Regions from separate parts of the Ancylobacter sp. genome, predicted to be linked through region 2. Evidence: predicted binding sites of a transcription regulator. Region 2 holds the regulator's gene; the other holds the start of a gene.
What was found. Region 2 encodes PhoB, which activates phosphate uptake and scavenging genes when phosphate is short. Its sites were predicted from a motif close to TGTCATNNANCTGTCAT; they were not measured.
Positions count from the first base shown of each region.

Region 1 (11,182 bases), 2.2 Mb from region 2:
GGTTGCGCGCGCAAGCCGCTTCGTTCCATATCCCGCCTCTGTCCCAAGCTCTCGCCACAAGCCGGAATGCCGCCATGGTCCCCTTCTTCATGCAGATCAAATGTCAGCTCGGCCGCGCCTATGAGGTGGCGAACGCCATAGCCGACGCCGAGATCGCGTCGGAAATCTATTCGACCGCCGGCGAGTTCGACCTGCTGGTCAAGTTCTACGTGCCCGAGGGCACCGACATCGGCCATTTCGTGAACGAGAAGGTGCAGCTCTTCCCGGGCATCCAGGACACCCGCACCCTCATCACCTTCAAGGCATTCTGAGACGTCAGGGCGCCGGTGCGGCGGGCGGCGTCGAGGCCGCCTCCTCCTGTGTCCGGTCGATGCCCAGCCGGCGCTCGCGCCAGATGACGGAAAGCCCCGCGCCGATCACGATGGCGCCGCCGAGCAGCACCAGCAGCGGCGGCACCTCGGCGAACAGGATGAAGCCGAGCAGCAGCGACCACAGCATTGCCGAATAAGCGAAGGGCGCCACCACCGAGGCCGGCGCATAGCGGTAGCTCTCAGTGAGCAGGATCTGCCCGACACCACCGATCATACCGATCGTCACCAGCAGCAGCGCCTCGCGCCCGCTCGGCAGCACCCAGCCCCAGCCGGCGGTGGCAAGGCCGGCAATGGCCGCCAGCGCCTGGAAGTAGAACACGATGGCGGCGGTGGTCTCGGTCTGGGTGAGACGGCGCACCTGCACCATCGCGCCGGCGGTGAAGGCTGCGGCCAGCAAGGCGAACAGCGCGCCGTAGAGGTGCCGGGGCGTATCGAAGGAGCCGTGCATGTGCGGCCACAGCATCACCACCACGCCGCCAAGCCCCACCACCACGGCCGCCCAGCGATAGATCTGCACCCGCTCGCGCAGCACCAGCGCCGCCAGCGCCACGGTGAGCAGCGGCGCGGCGAAGCCGATGGCTGTGGCGTCCGCCAACGGGATGCGCGCCAGCGCCCCAAAGCTGAGCCCCATGGCGCAGACGCCGATGGTGCCCCGCGCGATATGCCCGAGCGGATGGGCGGTGCGCACCGCCGCACTGATCTCGCCGCGCCACGCCAGCAGGGCGAGCAGCGGAAACAGCGCGAAGAACGAGCGCGAGAACACCACTTCGCCGGTCGGAACATGATCCGAGACGATACGGACGAGGGCGGACATGATGGTGAAAAGGAACGTCGCGCCGATCTGCAGCGCGATGCCCTTGAGCGCGTTCATGGGGCCGGCATGGAGCATGGTTCGAGAGCGCCCGCAAGGAAATCCGGGACGTTATTTCACGGGAAGGGATTGCCGCCCGCCAGCGCGATGCCACCGAACACCACTAGCGCCGCCAGCACGAGGCAGACCGCCGCCAGGCCGATGGCACCCGGCGTTGCCGGGGCGCGGTCGGCATAGGCCGCCGCCGGCTTGGTGCCGGTGATCATGGCGCGGATCAAATTGTCGCGGCCGAACAGCGAGTAGGCGATGTTGATCGTGACGTGCAGGGCGATCAGCCCCAGCAGGAACGGGTAGATGCGTTGGTGCCAGCCGGAAGCGCTGCGGATCGTCTCGTCGCTGACCACATTGGTCATCGGGCCGTAGACGACGATGTCGTCGCTGGTGAAGAGCCCTGTCAGCCCCTGCGCCGCCACCATCGCCAGCAGCGCGACGATGACCCAGCCGCCCAGCGGATTATGGCCGAGAAAATGCTGCGGGCGGCCCTTGAGCAGGCTCGCGGCATAGCGCACCCCCGCCGCCGGGCCGCGTAGGAAGCCGGCGAAGCGCGCCGTCGAACCGCCCACCACGCCCCACAGCAGCCGGAAGACGATCACCACCAGAATGGCGAGGCCGTTCCACTGGTGCCAGACCAGGCCCACATCGCCGTAATAGCGGCTGACGAAGGCAAGCCCCACCAGCGCGGCGAGGCCCCATTTGGCCAGCCGCGTCGGCAGGTCCCACGCCAGCATGTGCGCCGGCGCGGGAGACGGGGTGAGAAGGCTCGTCACTTTTTCTGGCGGAAGCTGTCGTGGCAGGTGCCGCAGGTGCGGATCACGCCGGGGAAATTGGCCTTGAAGCTCGCCTCGTCGGTGATCGCCACCCGCGCTGCCGCCGCGTCGGTGCCGAGCTTGCCGAACAGGCCGTCGAACTTCGCCTTGTCCTGCCAGATCGCCGGCAGCGCCTCGGTGTCGCCCGTGCCGGAGCCTTCCGGGAACAGGGTCGGCAGCACCTTGGCGTTCTTGGCATAGGCGTCGAGCGCCGCCTGCACGGTGGCAAGGTCGAACGCGGTATTGCCGCGCAGCATGCCCCCGACCGGCTTGGTCACATCGCCGAACTGCTTCAGAAGCGTCTGGCGCTCCTTGATGACATCGGCCTGGGCCACAACCGCCGTCGCGGAAATGGTAGTTATCATGCCGGCTGCAAGCGCAACCGTCAGTCGGCGAACCATGAGATGCTCCCTCATCTACGCGCCGGGTCCGGCACGCACTGCGAGCCTATTGAGCGCCCCTGCGATGGCAATGGTCCGCAGGCCGAGGTCGCGCGCTCGTGATGACGGGAGCGTACCTAAGGTCAGCTCAATCGGTGTTTTTGCTGCGATGGACCGTGTTTTCCCGCATTCTCAGCTGCCCTCAATAACCTTACGTCAGGACAACAGCCGCCAGGAGAAAGCGCCATGTCGATCCGTACCGTTCTGCTTCACGCCGCTCCCGATTCGGGTTTCGGCGACCGTCTCGCCTTCGCGGTGGCCTTTGCGCGCCAGGCCGGCGCCCAGCTACGGGCGGTCTACACGCTGTATCCCGCCGGTGTGCCGCGCGTCGGCCGCGCTCTGTCGATCTATGTGAACGAGCTGGTGCACGAGGCACGGGAGAAGGAAGCCCTTCTCCAGGGCCAGTTCGAGGCCGCCGTCGCGGCGGCCGGCGTCCCCGGCAACTGGCAGACTGTGGAAGGCGAGGTCGCCGCCGCGCTGCGCGACGAGGTCACTTTCGCCGATCTCACCGTCGTCAGCGAGACGCCCTATGGCACGGTCGACGACCAGCTCGCCGCCACCCTGCCGGAACATCTGGCGCTCGCCTGCAATGGCCCGGTGGTGGTGGTGCCAACGGGCAAGCCGGTGCCGAACCGCATCGGCCGCGTGCTGGTGGCATGGAAGCCCTCGCGCGAGGCCGGCCACGCGGTGCGCTTCGCGCTGCCCATCCTCGCCCTTGCGCACCAGGTGGAAGTGCTGACGGTGGAGGAGAGCAAGCAGGACGTCGCTGCCTCCGGCGCCAGGCTCACCGCCTATCTCGGCACTCATGGCGTGAATGCCACGCACCACCACGTGTCCGAAGGTTCGGCCGGAGCGGTGATCGCCCGCGAGGCGCGGACCTACGGCGCGGATCTACTGGTGATGGGCATCTACAGCCGCTCCCGCCTCGCCGAGATGATCCTCGGCGGCGTCACCGCCTCGCTGATGGTCGATCCGCCGGTGCCGCTCTTCGTCGCCCATTGAGCGCCGCAGATCTCCAAGCCCTCGACCCCGAAAGGGCCGGCGGCTTCCGCCTTGCGCGGTCAGCAGCACTTGCGGGTTGCACGTGGGCGGGCGCAGGCCTAGCTCTCGCCCGCCGCCGAAGGCGTGCGGCGCTGCGAGGAGTTGACGGTGCCGCTGTCGTCCCAGTTCCTGCCGATGTTCCTGTTCGCGCTGGCCGGTGCGCTGACGCCGGGGCCGAACAACATGATCTCGGCGGGCTCGGGCGCCGCCTTCGGCTTCCGCCGCACCCTGCCGCAGATCTGGGGCGTGACCTTCGGCTTTGCGCTGATGATCGTCGCCATCGGCATGGGGCTCGGCACGCTGTTCCTTGCCATCCCCTACATGCACCAGACGCTGAAGATCGTCGGGTCGCTCTATCTGCTCTACCTCGCCTGGAAGATCGCCCATGCCGGCACTACGGGGAGCGGCACCGCCGTCGAGCGGCCGATGACGCTGCTGCAATCGGCGCTGTTCCAGTGGGTGAACCCGAAGGCGTGGACCATCGCGCTTTCCATCGTCCCAGCCTTCACCACGGTGGGCGGCGACAATCTGTTCGGCGAGGTGGCGATGATCGCGCTGGTCTCCGGCGCCGTCAGCTTTCCCAGCCTGTGCCTGTGGGCCGGCTTCGGCGCCCTGCTTGCCCGGCTCCTGTCGACGCCGCGCCAGCAGCGCATCGTCAATTATGCGATGGCGGCGCTGGTCGCGGCGAGCGTGGTGATGCTCTTCCTCTGAGCGGGGCCTCGCGATGTGCAGCGCAGCACGCGTCATAAAAACGTGATGCGACTCGGGCTTATGGGCCCTCATGGAGACATTGCGCAGCTCGTTTTCGGGCATGATCGAGGAAGCTGTCGAGATGAACGACGCACCCGAGGCGCGCCGCTACCGCAGCCTGTTCCTCTCCGACGTCCATCTCGGCACCAAGGGCTGTCAGGCCGATCTTCTGCTGGATTTCCTGCGCTACCACGACGCGGACACCATCTATCTCGTCGGCGACATCGTCGATGGCTGGCGGCTGCGTTCGGGCTGGTACTGGCCGCAGTCGCATAATGACGTGGTGCAGAAGCTGCTGCGCAAGGGCCGCAAGGGCAGCCGCATGGTCTATCTGCCGGGGAACCACGATGAATTCCTCCGCGACTATTACGGCAATCATTTCGGCGGCATCGAGGTGGTCGAGACGGCGATCCACGAAGCCGCCGACGGCAAGCGCTACCTCGTCATCCATGGCGACGTGTTCGACGTCGTCGTGCGCCACGCCCGCTGGCTCGCCTTCCTCGGCGACGGCGCCTACACCGCAGCGCTCGGCCTCAATACCTATCTCAACTGGGCCCGTCGCAAGCTCGGCTTTCCCTATTGGTCTCTGAGCCAATGGGCCAAGCTGAAGGTCAAGAACGCGGTCAACTTCATCGGCCGCTTCGAGGAGGCGGTCGCCACCGAGGCGCGCCGCCACAAGGTGGACGGGGTGGTCTGCGGCCATATCCACCACGCCGTCATTCACGACAGCTTCGGCGTCCAGTACATTAATTGCGGCGACTGGGTGGAAAGCTGCACGGCGATCGTCGAACATGCTGACGGGCGCCTGGAGCTGATCGACTGGGCGCGCCAGACCCGGGCGCGGGTGGGCGCGCCGCTGCTGCTAGAGCCGCCGAAAGTCGCCGCCTGATGCACATTCTCATCGCGACGGATGCCTGGCTGCCGCAGGTCAACGGCGTCGTGCGCTCATTGCAGAACACCGCACGTGAAGCCGCCACGCTCGGCGCGCGGATCGACTTCCTCACCCCCGCCGATTTCCGCACCGTGCCGATGCCGACCTACCCGGAAATAAGGCTGGCGCTCGCCACACCCGGGCGGGTGCGCCGCGCGATGGACGAGGTCGGCGCCGGCTATGTGCACATCGCCACCGAAGGCCCGATCGGCATCATGACGCGCCGCGCCTGCCTCGCGCGCGGGCAGAGCTTCACCACCAGCTACCACACGCGCTTTCCCGAATATCTCGCCGCCCGCGCCCCGGTGCCGGAAGTGCTCTCCTATGCCTGGCTGCGGCGCTTCCACAATGCCGGCGCCGGCATCATGGTTTCCACCCCGACACTGGAGGCGGAACTGCACGGGCGCGGCTTCCGCAACATCATGCGCTGGTCGCGGGGAGTGGATTCCGAGCTGTTCCATCCGCGCCCCGAGGCGGAGATGGACGCGCTTGTCGCCACCCTGCCCCGCCCAATCTTCCTTTCGGTCGGCCGCGTGGCGGTGGAGAAGAACATCTCCGCCTTCCTCGACCTCGATCTGCCCGGCTCGAAGGTCGTGGTCGGCGAAGGCCCGGCCCGCGCCGAGCTCCAGGCACGCCACCCCGAGGTGCATTTCCTTGGGCTGAGGGAAGGCGACGCGCTGGCGCGCATCTATGCGGCGGCGGACGTCTTCGTGTTTCCCAGCCTCACCGACACCTTCGGCATCGTGCTGCTGGAAGCGCTGGCGAGCGGGCTACCCGTCGCCGCCTTCCCCGTCACCGGGCCGAAGGACGTGATCGGCGAGGCGGATGTCCGCGTGGGCGTGCTGAATGAGGACCTGCGTCAAGCGGCGCTGGCGGCGCTCGCCATCGACCGGGAGACCGCTCGGGCTTACGCTTTGCGCTATTCCTGGCGCGCCTGCACCGAGCAGTTCCTGCACAACATCGAACTCGCCCACGCCCGTGCCGTACCCGCGAAGGCCGGCTGACATCAGGCCGCCGCGAGGCACCGCGCGAAGGTCGACGCGTCGACATTGCCGCCGGACAGCACAAGAACGGCGACCTTGCCCTTGAGGTCGAGCTTTCCGGCCAGCACCGCCGCGAGCGACACCGCCCCGCCTGGCTCGACGACGATCTTCAGCTCCTCGAAGGCAAAAGCCACCGCCCGTGCCACTTCCTCATCGGTGGCGGAAACGCCCTCACCGACAAGGCGTGAGGAAATCTCGAAGGTCATGCGCCCCGGAGTCGCCGCCAGCAATGCGTCGCAGATCGAGCCGGTGACGCGGTTGTTGCGCTCGCGCCCGCCGGAGCGGAAGGAGCGGGCGTGATCGTCGAAGCCGGCGGGCTCCGCCGTCATCACCCGCGCTTCCGGGAAATGGTGTTTCACCGCCAGCGAGATACCCGATACCAGGCCGCCGCCGGACGCATTCGCCACCACCACATCCGGGGCGAAGCCGCGCGCGAGCATGTCTTCGGCGATTTCCAGACCCACCGTGCCCTGCCCGGCGATGATGTGAAAATCGTCATAGGGCGGCACGAAGATGGCCCCGCGCGCCCGCGCGATCTCGCCGGCGATAGCGTCGCGGTCATCGGTCTCGCGATCATACCCCACCACCTCGCCGCCGAAGGCGATGGTGCGTGCCCGCTTCATGGCCGGGGCGTCGTTCGGCATGACAATCACCGAAGCCATGCCCATCAGCGTCGCCGCCGCCGCCACGCCTTGCGCGTGGTTGCCGGAGGAGCAAGCGACCACGCCGCCTTCCCGCTCGTTCTCGGGGATTCGCGAGATGCGGTTATAGGCGCCGCGAAACTTGAACGAGCCGGTGCGCTGGAGCGGTTCCGGCTTCAGGAAAACGCGACCGCCGGTGATCTCGTCAAGGCGGGCGCAGGCGATCAGCGGCGTGCGCACCGCCACGCCCGAAAGGCGTTCCGCGGCGGAGACGACGTCATCGAAGGTGGGAAGGGCGTTGCTCTGCATCATGCGCCCAGCTTAATGCGGCGGCGGGGGACGCGCATGCAAATTCACCGGCACATACCCGGCCTTTTTCGCCGCCGCCGGCACCACCGGCCGCCCGGCGCTTGCGTGCGCTTGTCGGGCCGACCTAGATACAACTCCCTTGAAGCCGAACAGGAGATGGCATGTCGGGCCGAACGCGCAGTCTGGATCGGGGCGACATGGATGCCGGCGCGCAGGCGATCACCGGGCAATTGGGCCGCACCATCCAGCGCCTGCGCAAGGCCTATAACCTGTCGCTTTCCGAGCTCTCCGAGCAATCCGGCGTCGCCAAGTCGATCATCAGCCAGATCGAGCGTAACGAGACCAACCCGACGCTCGCCACCGTCTGGCGGCTGTCGCAGGCGCTCGACATGTCGATCGACCGCTTCATGGCGGCGACCGATGACGAGCCGTTCGTCGAGCACCTCACCCGCGCCGACACGCCCATCCTCGTCTCCGAGGACGGCAAGTGCCGGCTCACCATCACCGGCTGGATCAAGACGGTGGAATGGCTGCAATGGTTCGACTTCGTCGCCGGGCCGGGCGGCGAGCTGATCTCCGACGGCCACCAGCGTGGTTCGGTGGAGTGCCTCTCCGTGCTGTCCGGCGAGTTGCAGGTGGAGTGCGGCGACGTGATCGAGACCGCCCGCGCCGGCGAGACGCTCCGCTACCGCTGCGACCGCCGCCACGTCATCCGCAACACCGGCCTCGAGCCCGCCCACGCCACCATGGTGTGCCTGCTCAAGGCCGCCGTGCTGGACTGAGACGGCGGGGGAAGCGGGCACGGCCGACCATCCTTCGAGGCTCGCTGCGCTCGCCCCTCAGCATGACGGTGCTCTTTCCCAGCATAAGGCGTCGTCATGCTGAGGTGCGCTGCGCAGCGAGCCTCGAAGCACGCAGCACCTTGCGAGCCCTGGCTCATCGCGCCGCAGCACACGCGCTCCGTCCCCAGGACCGGGCGTGACCCGGCCACCCCGGCTTCAGCCGGCAGGCTGATCCCCGGGTCGCGCCCGGGGATGAAGTGTCAGAGGCCGATGCGCCAGCCGCCTTCCCTCAGTTCATCTTGCCGAGCGGGATGAACTGCGTTTCGCCGGAGGAGCCGTCCACGCCGTCATTGTCGGTGACGATGAAGCCGTTGCCGGCCGCGTCGATGGCGAAGCTCTCGACCTTGTCGAGCACATAGCCGTGCGGCGCCTTCAGCAGCGGCAGCAGGTCCTTTACTTCGCTCTTGGTCACAACAGCCGGCTCCGCCTCGCTGCCGAGCGGCACCGGCGTCACGCCCTTGAGCGAGACATAGACCAGCTTCTTGATGGCGGCGTCCGAACCGACGAGGTTGTCGCGCTCGACAACCATCAGCCCGTCCTTGTAGCGCGTCAGCTCGGACAGGCCGACCCAGCCCTTGGCGGTCTCTTGCAGGGGATAGCGCACATAGGCCCAGCTCTTGGCGGCGGGCTTGTAGGCGATCAGCTTGGCGAAGCCCTTCGGGTCATCCTTCCACGCGCGCTGGACGGCGATCCACACCGTCTCGTCCGCACCCGAACCGACCACGGCGACGCCCTCGAAGCCGAAGCGGCCGGCCTGCGCGGCCACCGCCTCGGGAAGCGCGATTTCCTCGGCGATGGCGCCATCCGCGCCGACACGCAGCAGCAGGTTCTGCGTGGCCTTTTCCTTCTTCTCGGGATTGCCTTCGGATACCGCCCAGAAGCCACCCTCGGCCCGCACCGCGATGCCCTCGAGATCCAGCCCCTTGGCCGGCGTGCCGTCCTTTGTCAGGACCGTCGCGGCAGTGATGCGGGCGGGCAGCGTGCTTGCGTCGATGGTGAGGATTCGCGCCTGCGCATAGGCGCTGTCGGTCACGGCGTAGAGCGTGCCGGGCTGCTTGGCGTCGGCGGCGAAGCCGGAAAGCGCGCCCCACGCGATCGGCAGGCCGTCCGGGCCGTCCACGGACAGGATCGTCGGATAGGCCGGCGTCGCGCCGGGCTGGCGCTGATAGAGCGTGACGACCGAGCCGATCCCGCCATCCTCGCGCAGGTCGGTCTCGGCGGCGGTAACGAACAGGTCGCGCTTGGGCAGGGCGATCAGACCTTCCGGCCCGATGCCGCCCGGTAGCACCTGCAGGAATTCCGGCGCCACGGCGGCCCCCTTGTCGCGATAGACGAAGACCACCGAGCCGCGTTCCGAGGCGACGAAGATCAGGCGCTCGTCGCCGAAGCTTGCGACTTCCGCGCCCTCCATCTCGATGCCCTTCTTGTTGCGCTTCTCGGGGTAATGGCCGAGGCGCACCGCCAGGTGCTCCGGCGCCGTGCCGCTCTCGAACAGCAGCTTTCCGGTCTTGTCGAAGATGGAGAAGCCGCGCGTGCCGCCCTTCCAGTCGCCCTCATTGGCGATGACGAAGCGATCCTCGTCGATCCACTGCACGGTGTCCGGCTCGCGCGGCACCGCCTTCATGGAACCGGAGAGGTCGATGACGCCGTCTTTCTTGGTGTCGATCTTGTCGAGATCGACCGTGCCGGCGGAGAAGTGCGCCGTCACCTTGCCGGTGGGCAGGTCCACCACCACGATGTGGTTGTTCTCCTGCAGGGTGACGACCACCTCGTTGCGGGTGTTGATGTCGACATATTCCGGCTCCGGGTCCTCCGGCGCGATGGCGGCGAGGCCGGTGAGGTCGACCACCCTCTTCGAGGCATCGACCACGCGGCCGTCCTTTACCTCGAAGGTGGTGAGATTGCCGGCCGGCATCTGCGGCAGAGCCCCGTCGTTCAGTTCCTCGTCGCGCTCATTCTCGATGGCGATGGCGAGGTAGCTGCCGTCCGGGCTCTTGGTGATCGAATCCGGCTGGCCGCCGAGATCGATCCTGTCCTCGACCTTGCGGGTGGCGAGATCGACCACCGCGAGATGACCCGAGGGCCTGGCCTTCGATTCGGAGGTGTTCACCCCGACATAGGCCTTGCCGCCGATCACCACCGTCGTCGTCGGCTCGCCGTCGAGGGCGACGACGCCAGCAGCTTTCGGCGCGGCGGGGTCGGTGATGTCGATGAAGCCGATGCGCTGGCCGGGGCTGTCGCTATAGATCAGCGTGTTGCCGTCCTCGGTGAAGGTGATGATCTCCGCAGCCGTCGATTTCGACGCGTCGGCGCCAGCCGGCAGATTGTCGACAACATTGAAGGTGCCGATGCGATTGAACACCGCGTCGGCCGCCAGCGAAGGCGACGACAGGGCGACGAGGGCGAGCACGGCGGCGGAAGCACTGGCGAGCAGCATCGGGCGCATGGCGGGGAACTCCGATCAGGAAGCGGGCCACGCCCGCGCTGATGCGGTTCAAGTCCCTGCCGATGACAGAGGCATGACGGATCGGCAGGCCGGGCTGAACTGCGCTCTCGTCCCGGCCCGACGTTTCGCCCTGTCGCTGAGGAACGTAGCCGTCTTGCCGCAGAGAAACGGCAGACCTCTCCTGCAAGCGGGCGCCGTCATGCAAGCATTCGACTTTCGGACGAGGTGATTACAGTAAAAATCCTCAATTAGGGCTTGCACTCGCTTCTCCGGCATCGTCTCCTTGCGTCATCGGGACAAGGCGATCAATCGCCGCCCGGCGGGCACGACCCGCGAGGAAACGCCATAGGAGGAACCGCCCATGACCGAAACGTCAGGGAAGAGCACGGACGCGCGTCCGGACGTCCGTACCAACCGCCGCCGCTTCATCGCCACGGCCGCTGCAGCCGCCGCCGGTGCCACCATCGCGGCACCCGCCGTGCATGCGCAGGCGCCGATCAAGCTGAAATTCCAGTCGACCTGGCCGAACAAGGACATCTTCCACGAGTTCGCCGGGGACTATGTGAAGCGCGTCAATGCCATGACGGGCGGGCGCGTGGAGCTGGAAATCCTGCCGGCGGGCTCGGTGGTTCCTGCGTTCCAGATGCTTGACGCGGTATCCTCCGGCATTCTCGACGGTGGTCACGGTGTC
Region 1 is NZ_OZ257132.1:4,328,708-4,339,889, forward strand. It holds gene ACQY76_RS20200 (Lrp/AsnC ligand binding domain-containing protein) at 75-311, shown strand; gene ACQY76_RS20205 (DMT family transporter) at 316-1,242, opposite strand; gene ACQY76_RS20210 (cytochrome b/b6 domain-containing protein) at 1,299-2,009, opposite strand; gene ACQY76_RS20215 (c-type cytochrome) at 2,006-2,449, opposite strand; gene ACQY76_RS20220 (universal stress protein) at 2,675-3,490, shown strand; gene ACQY76_RS20225 (LysE family translocator) at 3,638-4,240, shown strand; gene ACQY76_RS20230 (UDP-2,3-diacylglucosamine diphosphatase) at 4,362-5,168, shown strand; gene ACQY76_RS20235 (glycosyltransferase family 4 protein) at 5,168-6,214, shown strand; gene ACQY76_RS20240 (threonine ammonia-lyase) at 6,217-7,206, opposite strand; gene ACQY76_RS20245 (helix-turn-helix domain-containing protein) at 7,365-7,985, shown strand; gene ACQY76_RS20250 (esterase-like activity of phytase family protein) at 8,275-10,491, opposite strand; gene ACQY76_RS20255 (TRAP transporter substrate-binding protein) at 10,853-11,182, shown strand, end outside.
Region 1: ACQY76_RS20230 (UDP-2,3-diacylglucosamine diphosphatase) is a predicted target of PhoB. The motif match lies at 4,271-4,287, and genes of this name have one in related genera.

Region 2 (11,182 bases):
GGCGCAGATGTCGTCGGCATCCGCCGGCTTGGCGAGATAGTCCACGGCGCCGATCTTCACCGCATTCACCGCGGTGGCGATGTTGCCATAGCCGGTGAGGATGATGCCGCGCGCTTCCGGGCGGCGGCGCTTGAGCGCGGAGATGACGTCGAGCCCGTTGCCATCGCCGAGCCGCATGTCGACCACCGCATAGGCCGGCGCGCCGCCTTCGACGCTGGCAAGGCCGTCGGCCACGGTTTCCGCCGTGGTGACGGTGAAGCCGCGCATCTCCATCGCCCTGGCGAGCCGTTGCAGGAACGGCCGATCGTCATCGACGATCAGCAGCGTGCGGTCCTGCGGTTCCGTGGCGATATCGAGCATCTCACGCTTTCCCTTATGCCGGCTGCGACGTTCGCAAGTGCCGGGTCAACGGCCTGGCGGAACGCCGCAACGTCGACTTTTGGGTGAGTTTATACCCCGCCGATAGCGAGAGCGCAAAATTGCGGCACCCCAAATCTGTCACGATTGCGCGTCATGGCCGCCGCCCGGCCCGCGATCGCCCGAAATGTCGATCACCCGCCGCGACCAGCGTACGCCGACCGAGGCACCATGCGCGGGCGGTGGCCGGTTGACAAAGGTCAGCGCCGCGCCGGTACGCTCCAGCAGCGTCTTGGCGATGAAGACACCGAGGCCGAGCCCCTGCTGCCCCTCATCCGCCTCCGGCTCGGCGCCGCGCTTCCAGCGGCTGCGGCCGCGGCTGGTGACATAGGGCGCGCCGATGCTGTCGAGCAGTTCGACCGGGAAGCCGGGGCCGTCATCGGTGACGCTGATCGTCACCTCCTCCTCGCTCCAGCTGGCGACGATGTTGACACGGTCCCGCGCGAAGTCGACGGCATTCTCGACAATGTTTCCCAGCCCGTAGAGAAGCCCGGGATTGCGGGCAATGATCGGCTCGTCGGGCGCGCCGGTGGGCAGGGTGACCGCGATGGCGATGCCAAAATTGCGGTGCGGTGCCACCACGTCTTCCAGAATGTGCGAGATCGGCATGCGATCGAACGGTGCCTCGCCAGCATCAAGCGTCGTGAGACGGCGCAGGATGGCGCGGCAGCGCTCGGCCTGTTCGCTCATCAGCCTGATGTCGTCGCTCAGCGGGCTGTCCGCGGGCAGGGCGCGCGCCAATTCCTTCGCCACCACCGTGATGGTCGCGAGCGGCGTGCCCAGCTCGTGCGCCGCCGCCGCCGCCAGCCCGTCCAGCGCGGAGAGGTGCTGTTCGCGCGCCAGCACCAGCTCGGTCGCGGCCAGCGCCTCGGAAAGTTCGCGGGTTTCCTCCGCCACCCGCCAGGCGTGCACGCCGATGAAGGCGATGGCGATGGCCAGCGCCAGCCAGATGCCCAGCAGGTAGAGCGTCGGCAGTTCCGGTGGATGGCCGAGCGTGCCGCCCGCACCCCAGGGCAGCGGCATCTGCCAGAACCCGACCAGCGCGGCGCACGCCGCCGCCAGCATGCCGAGCAGAATGGTGGTGCGGGGCGAGAGGGCGGTCGCCGATATCAGCACCGGGGCGAGGAAGAGCAGCGCAAAGGGATTTGCGAGGCCGCCGGTCAGGAACAGCAGCGCCGCGAGCTGGAGGATGTCATAGGCCAGCAGCCACGCCGCCTCGATATCCGACAGCCGCCGCGCGCCGGGATTGCGTAGCCTCAGCGCCAGATTGAGCCAGGCGGAAAGCGCCACCACCGCAAGGCAGGCGCCGATGGGCAGGGAGAAGCCGAGCAGCCATTGGACGACGACGATCGCTACCGTCTGTCCGGAGATCGCCAGCCATCGCAGGCGAATGAGCGTGTCGAGCCGCAGGCCGAAGAAACGTTCGCCGATTGGATGGTCGAGGGAAAGCGACATGAAACGGCCCCTGCGCACCGTCTCGCGGGCGATGCCGTGCCTCTATAGCCCCGTAGGCGGCCGAAGAGCGAGAGCAAGGCTCGCGTTGACGGCGGCGAGAAAGAGCCTATCTATGCTGCAACGCACAAGAACAGCGTGTACGGGGCGGGCTCTCTCTCACGGAGGCATTCATGGCGATCGGCGTTTTCGGCGACGTGCCTGACGCGGAAGAGGCGGTCCAGACACCCGAGGCAACGCTTGAGGCCGCATCGGCGCTCGCGCAGCCCATGTACTGGATGTTCGAGCTCGGCCATGCGGCACTCGATCCGCTGCGCATGATGGCGGATGCCGGACGGCTGTTCTATCGCAACCCGGCCAATCCGCTCGCCCATACCGAATTCGGCAAGACCATGTCGGCCTCGTTCGAGATGTTCGAGCGCACCACGCGGCGCTATGGCAAGCCCGATTGGGGCATCTGCGACACCAAGGTCGGCGGCGTCGACGTCCCTGTCGAAATCGAGACGGTGTGGGAGCGGCCCTTCTGCAAGCTGCTGCATTTCCGGCGCGATTTCCAGCACAAGCCGCGCCGGCCGCAGCCGCGCATGGTGATCGTCGCGCCGCTGTCGGGCCATTACGCGACATTGCTGCGCGGAACCGTGCAGACCCTGCTGCCCAATCACGACCTTTACATCACCGACTGGGTCGACGCGCGCAACGTCCCGATGTCGGAGGGCACGTTCGATCTCGACGACTACATCGATTATGTGATCGAGATCTTCCGCCATCTCGGCGGCGGCGTACATGCCCTTGCCGTGTGCCAGCCCGCTGTGCCGGTGCTCGCCGCTGTCGCGCGCATGGAGGAGATGGGCGACCCGGACGTGCCCGCCTCCATGGTGCTGATGGGCGGGCCCATCGACACCCGCGAGAGCCCCACGGCGGTAAACCACTTCGCGCAGGACCGTGGCATCGACTGGTTTTCCCGCAATGTCATCACCACCGTTCCTTGGCCGAATGCCGGGGTGATGCGGCAGGTCTATCCCGGCTTCCTGCAACTGCATGGCTTCATGGCGATGAATCTGGAGCGGCATCTGCGGGCGCATGCCGACATGTTCGGCCATCTGGTGAAGGGCGACGGCGATTCCGCCGCCAAGCACCGGGAGTTCTACGACGAGTATCTCTCGGTCATGGACCTGCCGGCGGAGTACTATCTCCAGACGCTGCAGACCGTGTTCATTGACCACGCCTTGCCGAGGGGCACCATGACCCATCGCGGCGTGAAGGTGGACCCGTCGAAGATCCGTAACGTGGCGCTGCTGACCGTCGAAGGCGAGAATGACGACATTTCCGGCGTCGGCCAGACCCGCGCCGCCCAAACGCTGTGTTCGGGCCTGCCCGATGACATGAAGGCGCATTACCTCCAGCCCACGGTCGGCCATTACGGCGTGTTCAACGGCTCGCGGTTCCGCGCCGAGATCGCGCCGCGCATTTCCGACTTCGTGCTCTCGCACAACTGGCCGAAGAAGGGCCATAATCGTCCGCAGGACTGAGCCGCGCGCCTGCGTAGTCTAGAGGCCGGCCTCCCAATAGGGCGGATCGCCAAAGGCTTCCCGCAGGCAGTCCGCCAGCGCCCGCAGCTTCGCCGAAGGATGCCGGCCCTCGGGATGCGCGACATAGATGAATTCCGCCTCCGGCTCGGCGCCGACATCGATCACCCGCAGCGTGCCGTCGCGGATCTGAGGCCCGGCGATAAACAGCGGCAGCAGCGTGACGCCCAGCCCGGCCACTGCCGCATCACGCATCACCACGCCATTATTGACCTGCAGCCCGGCCTTTCCACGCACCTGCACTGCCCTGCCCGCCGTTTCGAAGCGCCAGTCGGCGATGCCGCGATGGCTGTAAAAGATACCCCGGTGTTGCTCCAGCTCATCAAGATTGCGCGGAGTGCCGTGCTGTTCGAGATATTCGGACGAGGCGACGAGCAACCGCCGGCTGCGCGCGAGCTTCCACGCCATCAACCGGCTGTCGCGCATCGGCCCGTGCCGGATCACCCCGTCATAGCCTTCGGCCTGCGCGTCGACGACGCGATCATCCAGCTCGATGCTGAGGTCGATCTGCGGATGGCTACGCAGGAAGGGGTAGAGCGCCGGCCCGATGTGGAGCGCCGTCAGCGTCACCGGCGCTGAAAGGCGCAGCGGGCCGGAGAGCGTGCCGCGCCGCTCAGCGAGAGTGGCGGCGGCCGCCTCGATGCCGCGCAGGGACTGGGAGGCCAGTTCCAGGAAGATCAGCCCGTCCTCGGTCAGCGTCAATCGGCGGGTGGAGCGGTGGACCAGCCTGGCGCCAAGCTGGCGTTCGAGCTGCGCCAGACGGTCGCTGACGACCGACTTCGCCAGTCTCAGCCGGCGCGCCGCCTCGCTGATGGAGCCGGCCTCGGCAATGGCGACGAAAGCGGCGATCCCGTCAAGTTTCATCGTTCGCGTTTTCCGGACATGGTTTCCGCTTGCTGAAGTCTAATCCGAACGCGTCGGCATCGCCATACTCCTCCGCGACACGCCGCCGAGGGCGGCGATTCCTCAGGTTGGAGACTTTCGATGGGACGTCTTGATGGCAAGGTTGCGCTGATCGCCGGCGCCAGTTCCGGCATCGGCCGGGCGGTGGCGGTGCTGTTCGCCCGCGAGGGCGCCCGGCTCGTTCTCGGCGCCCGGCGCCAAGGCGAACTGGACGCGCTGGCAGCGGAAATCGCGGCGGCAGGCGGCGAAGCGGCCGTGCTTGCCGGCGATGTGCGCGAGGAGGCCTATGACCGCGCGCTGGCCGCGCTGGCGGTGGAGCGCTTCGGCCGGCTCGACATCGCGGTCAACAATGCCGGCACGCTCGGCGAGAAGGGCCCTAGCACCGGCATTTCCGCCATGGGCTGGGAGGACACGCTGGCGGTGAACCTCACCGGGGCGTTCTACGGCGCCAAGCACCAGATCGCCGAGATGCTCAAATCCGGCGGCGGCTCGGTGGTCTTCACCTCGACCTTCGTGGGCTATACGGCCGGCTTTCCCGGCCTTGCCGCCTATGCCGCCTCGAAATCCGGGCTCGTTGGCCTCACCCAGGTGCTGGCGGCCGAATTCGGGCCGCAGGGTGTGCGCGTCAACGCGATCCTGCCGGGCGCGGTGGAAACCGAGATGTACCGGGAAGCCAACGACACGCCGGAAGCCCAGGCCTTTATTACCGGGCTGCATGCGCTGAAGCGCGTCGCGGCGCCGGAGGAACTGGCCCGCTCGGTGCTCTATCTCGCTTCGGACGATGCGTCCTTCGTGTCCGGCACCGCGCATCTCGTCGATGGCGGCCTGTCGATCAACCGCACCTGACGCAGCCTGGAGCGGTGGCCCCGGTTCGCCTGCGCGCTCAATGCGCGCGGGCGAACATCTCGTTGAACGAGTAGCCGGAGCCGCGCACGGTGCGGATGGGATCGGGCTGGCGCGGGCGGTTCAGCGCCTTGCGCAGGCGCCCGACATGCACGTCGACCGTGCGCTCGTCGATATAGACGTCCTGTCCCCACACGCCGTCGAGCAATTGCTCGCGCGAATAGACCCGGCCGGGCGACTGCATGAGGAACTCCAGCAGCCGGAACTCGGTGGGGCCAAGATGCAGCTCGCGGCCGGCGCGGTGCACCCGCTTGGTCTCGCGGTCCAGCTCGATGTCGCCGGCGCGCAGCAGGGTGGAGACGTGCTCGGGCTTGGCGCGGCGCAGCAGCGCCCGCACCCGCGCGACGAGTTCGGGCACCGAAAAGGGTTTCACCACATAGTCGTCCGCGCCGGTGGCGAGGCCGCGCACGCGCTCGGTCTCCTCGCCACGGGCGGTGAGCATGAGGATCGGCATGCGCTCGGTATCGGGCCGGGCCCGCAGCCGCCGGCAGAGCTCGATCCCGGAAAGCCCCGGAAGCATCCAGTCGAGGATGAGAAGATCCGGTACGCTTTCGCGCAGCCTAGTCTCCGCCTCGTCACCCCGCCCGACGCTGTCCACCGAGTAGCCCTCGGATTCGAGGTTGTAGCGGAGCAGGAGGGTGAGGGGCTCCTCATCCTCCACGATCAGTATGTTGGTCGGCATGGTCGCGTTCCCGGACGTTCGTGGGGTGCCGAGGCTCTCAGGTCGGGAACGCCACGCTGGTCAGGCTGCTGGTGTCCTGCTTCGGCCGTTCCTCGGTGAGAAGCTGGCCCGTGACGAGATAGTGGATCGTCTCGGCAACGTTGGTGGCGTGGTCGCCGATACGCTCGATGTTCTTGGCGCAGAACAGCAGATGCGTGCACAGCGAGATGTTGCGCGGGTCTTCCATCATGTAGGTGAGCAGTTCGCGGAACAGCGAGGTGTAGAGAACGTCGACCTCGCCGTCACGCTGCCAGACGTCGAGCGCGCGGGCGGCGTCGCGGGTGGCATAGGCGTCGAGCACCATTTTCAGCTGCTCGAGCACGATGTTGGACATGTGCTCCACGCCGCGCACCAGCTTCTGCGGGTGGAACTCGCCGGTGAGGGCGAGCACGCGCTTGGCGGTGTTCTTGGCGAGGTCGCCGATACGCTCCAGGTCGTTTGCGATGCGCATGGCGGCGACGATCTCGCGCAGGTCGCCGGCGAGCGGCTGCCGGCGGGCGATGACGAGCACCGCCTTCTCCTCGATCTCCCGCTGCAGCAGGTCGACCGGGCCGTCGAGCACGATCACCTTCTGGGCGAGTTCGCTGTCGCGCTTCACCAGCGCCTGAACGCTGTCGGCGACGAGGCGCTCGGACTGTCCGCCCATCTCGACCACGCGGCGGCCAAGTTCCTTCAGGTCGGTGTCGAACGACGAGACGATATGTTCGGTCATTGGGGAGGCCTCTCTCGTCGCGGAATCAGCCGAAGCGGCCGGTGATGTAGTCGCGGGTGCGGGCTTCGCGCGGATTGGTGAAGATCTCGTTCGAGGCGGCGACCTCGATGAGTTCGCCGAGATAGAAGAACGAGGTGATGTCGGCGCAACGCGCCGCCTGCTGCATGTTGTGTGTCACGATGACAATGGTGAATTCCTGCTTCAGCTCGTCGATCAGGTCCTCGATCTTCGAGGTCGAGATCGGGTCGAGCGCCGAGGTGGGCTCGTCGAGCAGGATCACTTCCGGCCGAACCGCGATGGTGCGGGCGATGCACAGGCGCTGCTGCTGGCCGCCGGACATGCCGAGCGCGGAGGTGTGCAGGCGATCCTTGGTTTCCTCCCAGATCGCTGCCTTGCGCAGGCACCACTCGACGCGCTCGTCCATCTGCGACTTGTTCAGGCGCTCATGCAGCTTCACGCCGAAGGCGATGTTGTCGTAGATCGACATCGGGAACGGCGTCGGCTTCTGGAACACCATGCCGATGCGCGAGCGCACCACGGTGGAATCCAGCTCCTTGCTCAGCAGGTCGGCGCCGTCGAACAGGATCTTCCCTTCCGCGCGCTGGCCCGGATAGAGCTGGTACATGCGGTTGAACACCCGCAGCAGCGTGGACTTGCCGCAGCCCGAGGGCCCGATCATCGCGGTGACGCGCTTTTCCGGGATCTCGAAATTGATGTTCTTCAGCGCGTGGTTGTCGCCGTAGTAGAAATTGAGCTTCTCGACCTTGAGCTTGGACTCGGTCGAGGGCGCGGTGGCGCGGTTGACGGCGGAAGCGATGTCGATCGACGTTTCAGGTGCGAAATTCATGGTCCGTCTCACTTCATCTTCGCCAGGACGAGGCGGGAAAGGATGTTCAGGGTCAGAACCCCGACGGTGATGATGAGGGCGCCCGCCCAGGCCAGCGCCACCCAATCCTCGAACGGGCTGGCGGCATACTGGTAGATGGCGATGGGAAGGCTCGCCATGGGTGCGTCGAGGCTGAGCGACCAGCCATTGTTGCCGAGCGAGGTGAACAGCAGCGGCGCGGTCTCGCCGGCCGCGCGGGCGATGGCGAGCAGGATGCCGGTGACGATGCCGGCCCGGCCGGCGCGCCAGGTGATGAAGGTAACCACCTTCCACTGCGGCGCGCCGAGGGCGAAGGCCGCTTCGCGCAGGCCTATCGGCACCAGGTTCAGCATGTCCTCGGTGGTGCGCACCACCACCGGGATGATGATGATGGCGAGGGCGATCGCGCCCGCCCAGCCGGAGAAGCCGCCGAAGGGGACGACGAGGAGCTGGTAGACGAACAGGCCGATGAGGATCGAGGGAGCGGAGAGCAGCACGTCATTGACGAAGCGGACCGCGTTGCCGACCTGGGTTCCGCGGCCGTTCTCGGCCAGGAAGGTGCCGCACATCAGACCGATGGGAGTGCCGATGAGGAGCGCCACGCCGATCTGGATCAGCGAGCCGACGATGGCGTTGAGCAGGCCGCCCCCGGCGCCGGGCGGCGCGGTGATCTTGGTGAAGACATGCGGGCCGAGCGCGGGCAGGCCACGCGACACCAGGGTCCACAGGATCCAGGCGAGCAGAACGAGAGACAGCGCGGCGAAGCCGATGCTGATGGCCTTGACGGTGTAGTCGGTCGCGCGACGGCGGGCCAGGGATGCCATGTGTGTCTCTCCTCAGCCCTTGAGCCGGGACCGGACGAGCAGGCGCGAAAGCGCGAGCACGATGAACGAAATCACGAAGAGGATGAAGCCCAGTTCGAGCAGCGACTGCAGTTTCAGCGAGCCCGTGGAGGCCTCGGGGAACTCATTGGCGATGGTCGAGGCGATGGTGGCGCCAGGGGCGAAGAGCGAGGCCGACATGCGCGTGGCATTGCCGATGACGAAGGTCACGGCCATCGTCTCGCCGAGCGCGCGGCCGAGGCCGAGCATGACGGCGCCGACCATGGCGGTGCTGCCATAGGGCACCGAGACGTTGCGGTAGACCTCATAGGTGGTGGCGCCGACGCCGTAGGCGGATTCCTTGATCATCGGCGGCACCGATTCCAGCACCTCGACGAACATCGCGGTGATGAAGGGCAGGATCATGATGGCCATGATCAGGCCGGCGGTGAGCATGCCGGCGCCGAGCGGCGGGCCCTGGAACAGGGCGCCGATCACCGGCAGCGGGCCGAGCCACTCGATCAGCGGCGGCTGAACATAGGCGGCCATCAGCGGCACGATGATGAAGAAGCCCCACATGCCGTAGATGATCGACGGGATCGCGGCGAGCAGCTGGATCGCGACGCCGATCGGCCGGCGCAGCGGACCGGGAGCGATCTCGGTGAGGAAGAAGGCGATGCCGAAGGACAGCGGCAGGGCGATGATGACGGCGATGACAGCGCTGAAGATGGTGCCGAACACCATGACGCCGGCGCCGAACACCTCGGTCACCGGGTTCCACGTCGTCGACCAGACGAAGGACAGGCCGAATTCCCGCAGCGCCGGCAGGCCACCCTCGAACAGCATGGCGATGATGAGGCCCAGCAGCAACAGCACGAGAACGCCGCTGCCCCAGAGAATCCCGACAAATACGGGGTCACTGACCCGGCCCGTCGGCTTGCGCGCGGCGATCAGGCCGGTGCCCGCCTGCCTTCCGCTAAGAGTGGCGTCCATGTGGTGTGTTCCTTAGAGCGCCTTGTCACCCGAAGCCGCGGTCGGCTTGAGGGGCGGCGTGCTGTGACGGAGCGTGGGCGTCGCGGGCTTGAAGCAAATAGTACGGCCGGGCGCATGAGAAGAGGCGGCCACGAGGACCGCCTCTTCCCTATGCGGCTGGTATCAGTTGGTCCAGACGGCCTTGCCGTCGGCCTTGACGTCCGTCGTCCAGGCCTTGCGCACTTCGGCCGCAACCGCGTCCGGGAGCGGGATGTAGTGCAGCTTCTCGGCGATCGCGTCGCCCTCGGGGCCGTAGGCCCAGTCGAAGAACTTGATCGCCTCGGCCGACTGCGCGGCGTTGGTCGGGTTCTTCGGCAGCAGAATGTAGGTGGCGGAGGTGATCGGCCAGGCGCCTTCACCGGCGGTGTCCACCATCGAGGCGGCGAAGTTCTTCGCGCCCTTCCAGTCAGCGGCGCCAGCGGCTTCCATGAAGGACTTCGTGTCGGGCTTCACAACCTTGCCGGCCTTGTTCACGAGGTCGGTGGTGGCGAGCTTGTTGGCGGCGGCGTAGATGAACTCGACGTAGCCGATCGCGCCCTTGGTGTTCTTCACGGTGCCGGCAACGCCCTCATTGCCCTTGGCACCGGCGCCAGCCGGCCACTGCACGGAGGTCGCGGCGCCGACGCCGGACTTCCAGTCCGCACTGGCCGAAGCGAGGTAGGAGGTGAACACGAAGGAGGTGCCCGACGAGTCCGAACGGTAGACCGGCACGATGGCGATGTCGGGGAGCTTCGCGTCCTTGTTCAGGGCGACGATCTGCGGGTCGTTCCACTTGGTGATCTTGCCCTGGTAGATCTGGGCAATGATGTCGCCATTGAGGGTCAGCGCATGGTCTTCGCCGAGATTGACGATGGCGACCACCGAGCCGATCACGGTCGGGAACTGCAGGAGATTGGCGGATTCGAGCTTGTCGTCCTTCATCGGCGCGTCGGAAGCGCCGAAATCGACGGTGCGGTTGACGATCTGGTTCTGGCCACCGCCGGAACCGATCGACTGATAGTTCAGGCCCGTGCCGGTCTTTTCCTTATAGGCGGCAGCCCAGGCCTGGTAGACGGGGGCCGGGAACGAGGCACCGGCGCCATTGATGTCGGCGGCGAAGGCGGCGCCCGAAAACACGGCGCCGAACGACAGCGCCGCGGCGCCGAGCAAATGGGTAAATTTCAAGGGTCTTCTCCTTAGGTCGGGAGATCGGCCGCACCGCGGAGACAAGGCCCGGATGCGCGATTGGCCGAAGGGCGGTTTCGATTTCACACGGGAGTCTTACCGCCCGGGCACCAAGGTTCTATGACCCTTCGATGAAGCCTTGATGACAGTGTAATATATTGATTTTTATACGTTTTTTGCAGTCTTTGGAGCGCCCGTCGAAAGCCGGACCGAGAATGTCGAGCCCGTGCCGGGCACGCTTTCGATGCCCAGCTTGCCGCGATGCCGGGCCACGATGTGCTTGACGATGGCAAGCCCCAGCCCGGTGCCGCCCTGTTCGCGCGAATGGGCGGTATCGACGCGATAGAAGCGCTCGGTAAGGCGCGGCACATGTTCGGGGGCGATGCCGGGACCGTAGTCGCGCACCGTGGCGAGCGCGTCCGTCCCCTCGCGCTGGATGGTGATCTCCACCCGCCCGCCGGCACCGCCATATTTCAGCGCGTTCTCGACGAGATTCTCGAAGACGCGGATCAGCTCGTCCCGGTCGCCGCGCACCTCCACGGCTTCCGCCGGCGGCTCGAAGACGATGTCCACCCCGCGCTCGCGGCCGAGCGGCGCCAGCGCGTC
Region 2 is NZ_OZ257132.1:1,742,439-1,753,620, reverse strand. It holds gene ACQY76_RS08165 (ActR/PrrA/RegA family redox response regulator transcription factor) at 1-360, opposite strand, end outside; gene ACQY76_RS08160 (ActS/PrrB/RegB family redox-sensitive histidine kinase) at 499-1,872, opposite strand; gene ACQY76_RS08155 (polyhydroxyalkanoate depolymerase) at 2,043-3,398, shown strand; gene ACQY76_RS08150 (LysR family transcriptional regulator) at 3,417-4,319, opposite strand; gene ACQY76_RS08145 (SDR family oxidoreductase) at 4,440-5,204, shown strand; gene phoB (phosphate regulon transcriptional regulator PhoB) at 5,242-5,943, opposite strand; gene phoU (phosphate signaling complex protein PhoU) at 5,981-6,694, opposite strand; gene pstB (phosphate ABC transporter ATP-binding protein PstB) at 6,720-7,541, opposite strand; gene pstA (phosphate ABC transporter permease PstA) at 7,550-8,383, opposite strand; gene pstC (phosphate ABC transporter permease subunit PstC) at 8,396-9,373, opposite strand; gene pstS (phosphate ABC transporter substrate-binding protein PstS) at 9,536-10,576, opposite strand; gene ACQY76_RS08110 (ATP-binding protein) at 10,742-11,182, opposite strand, start outside.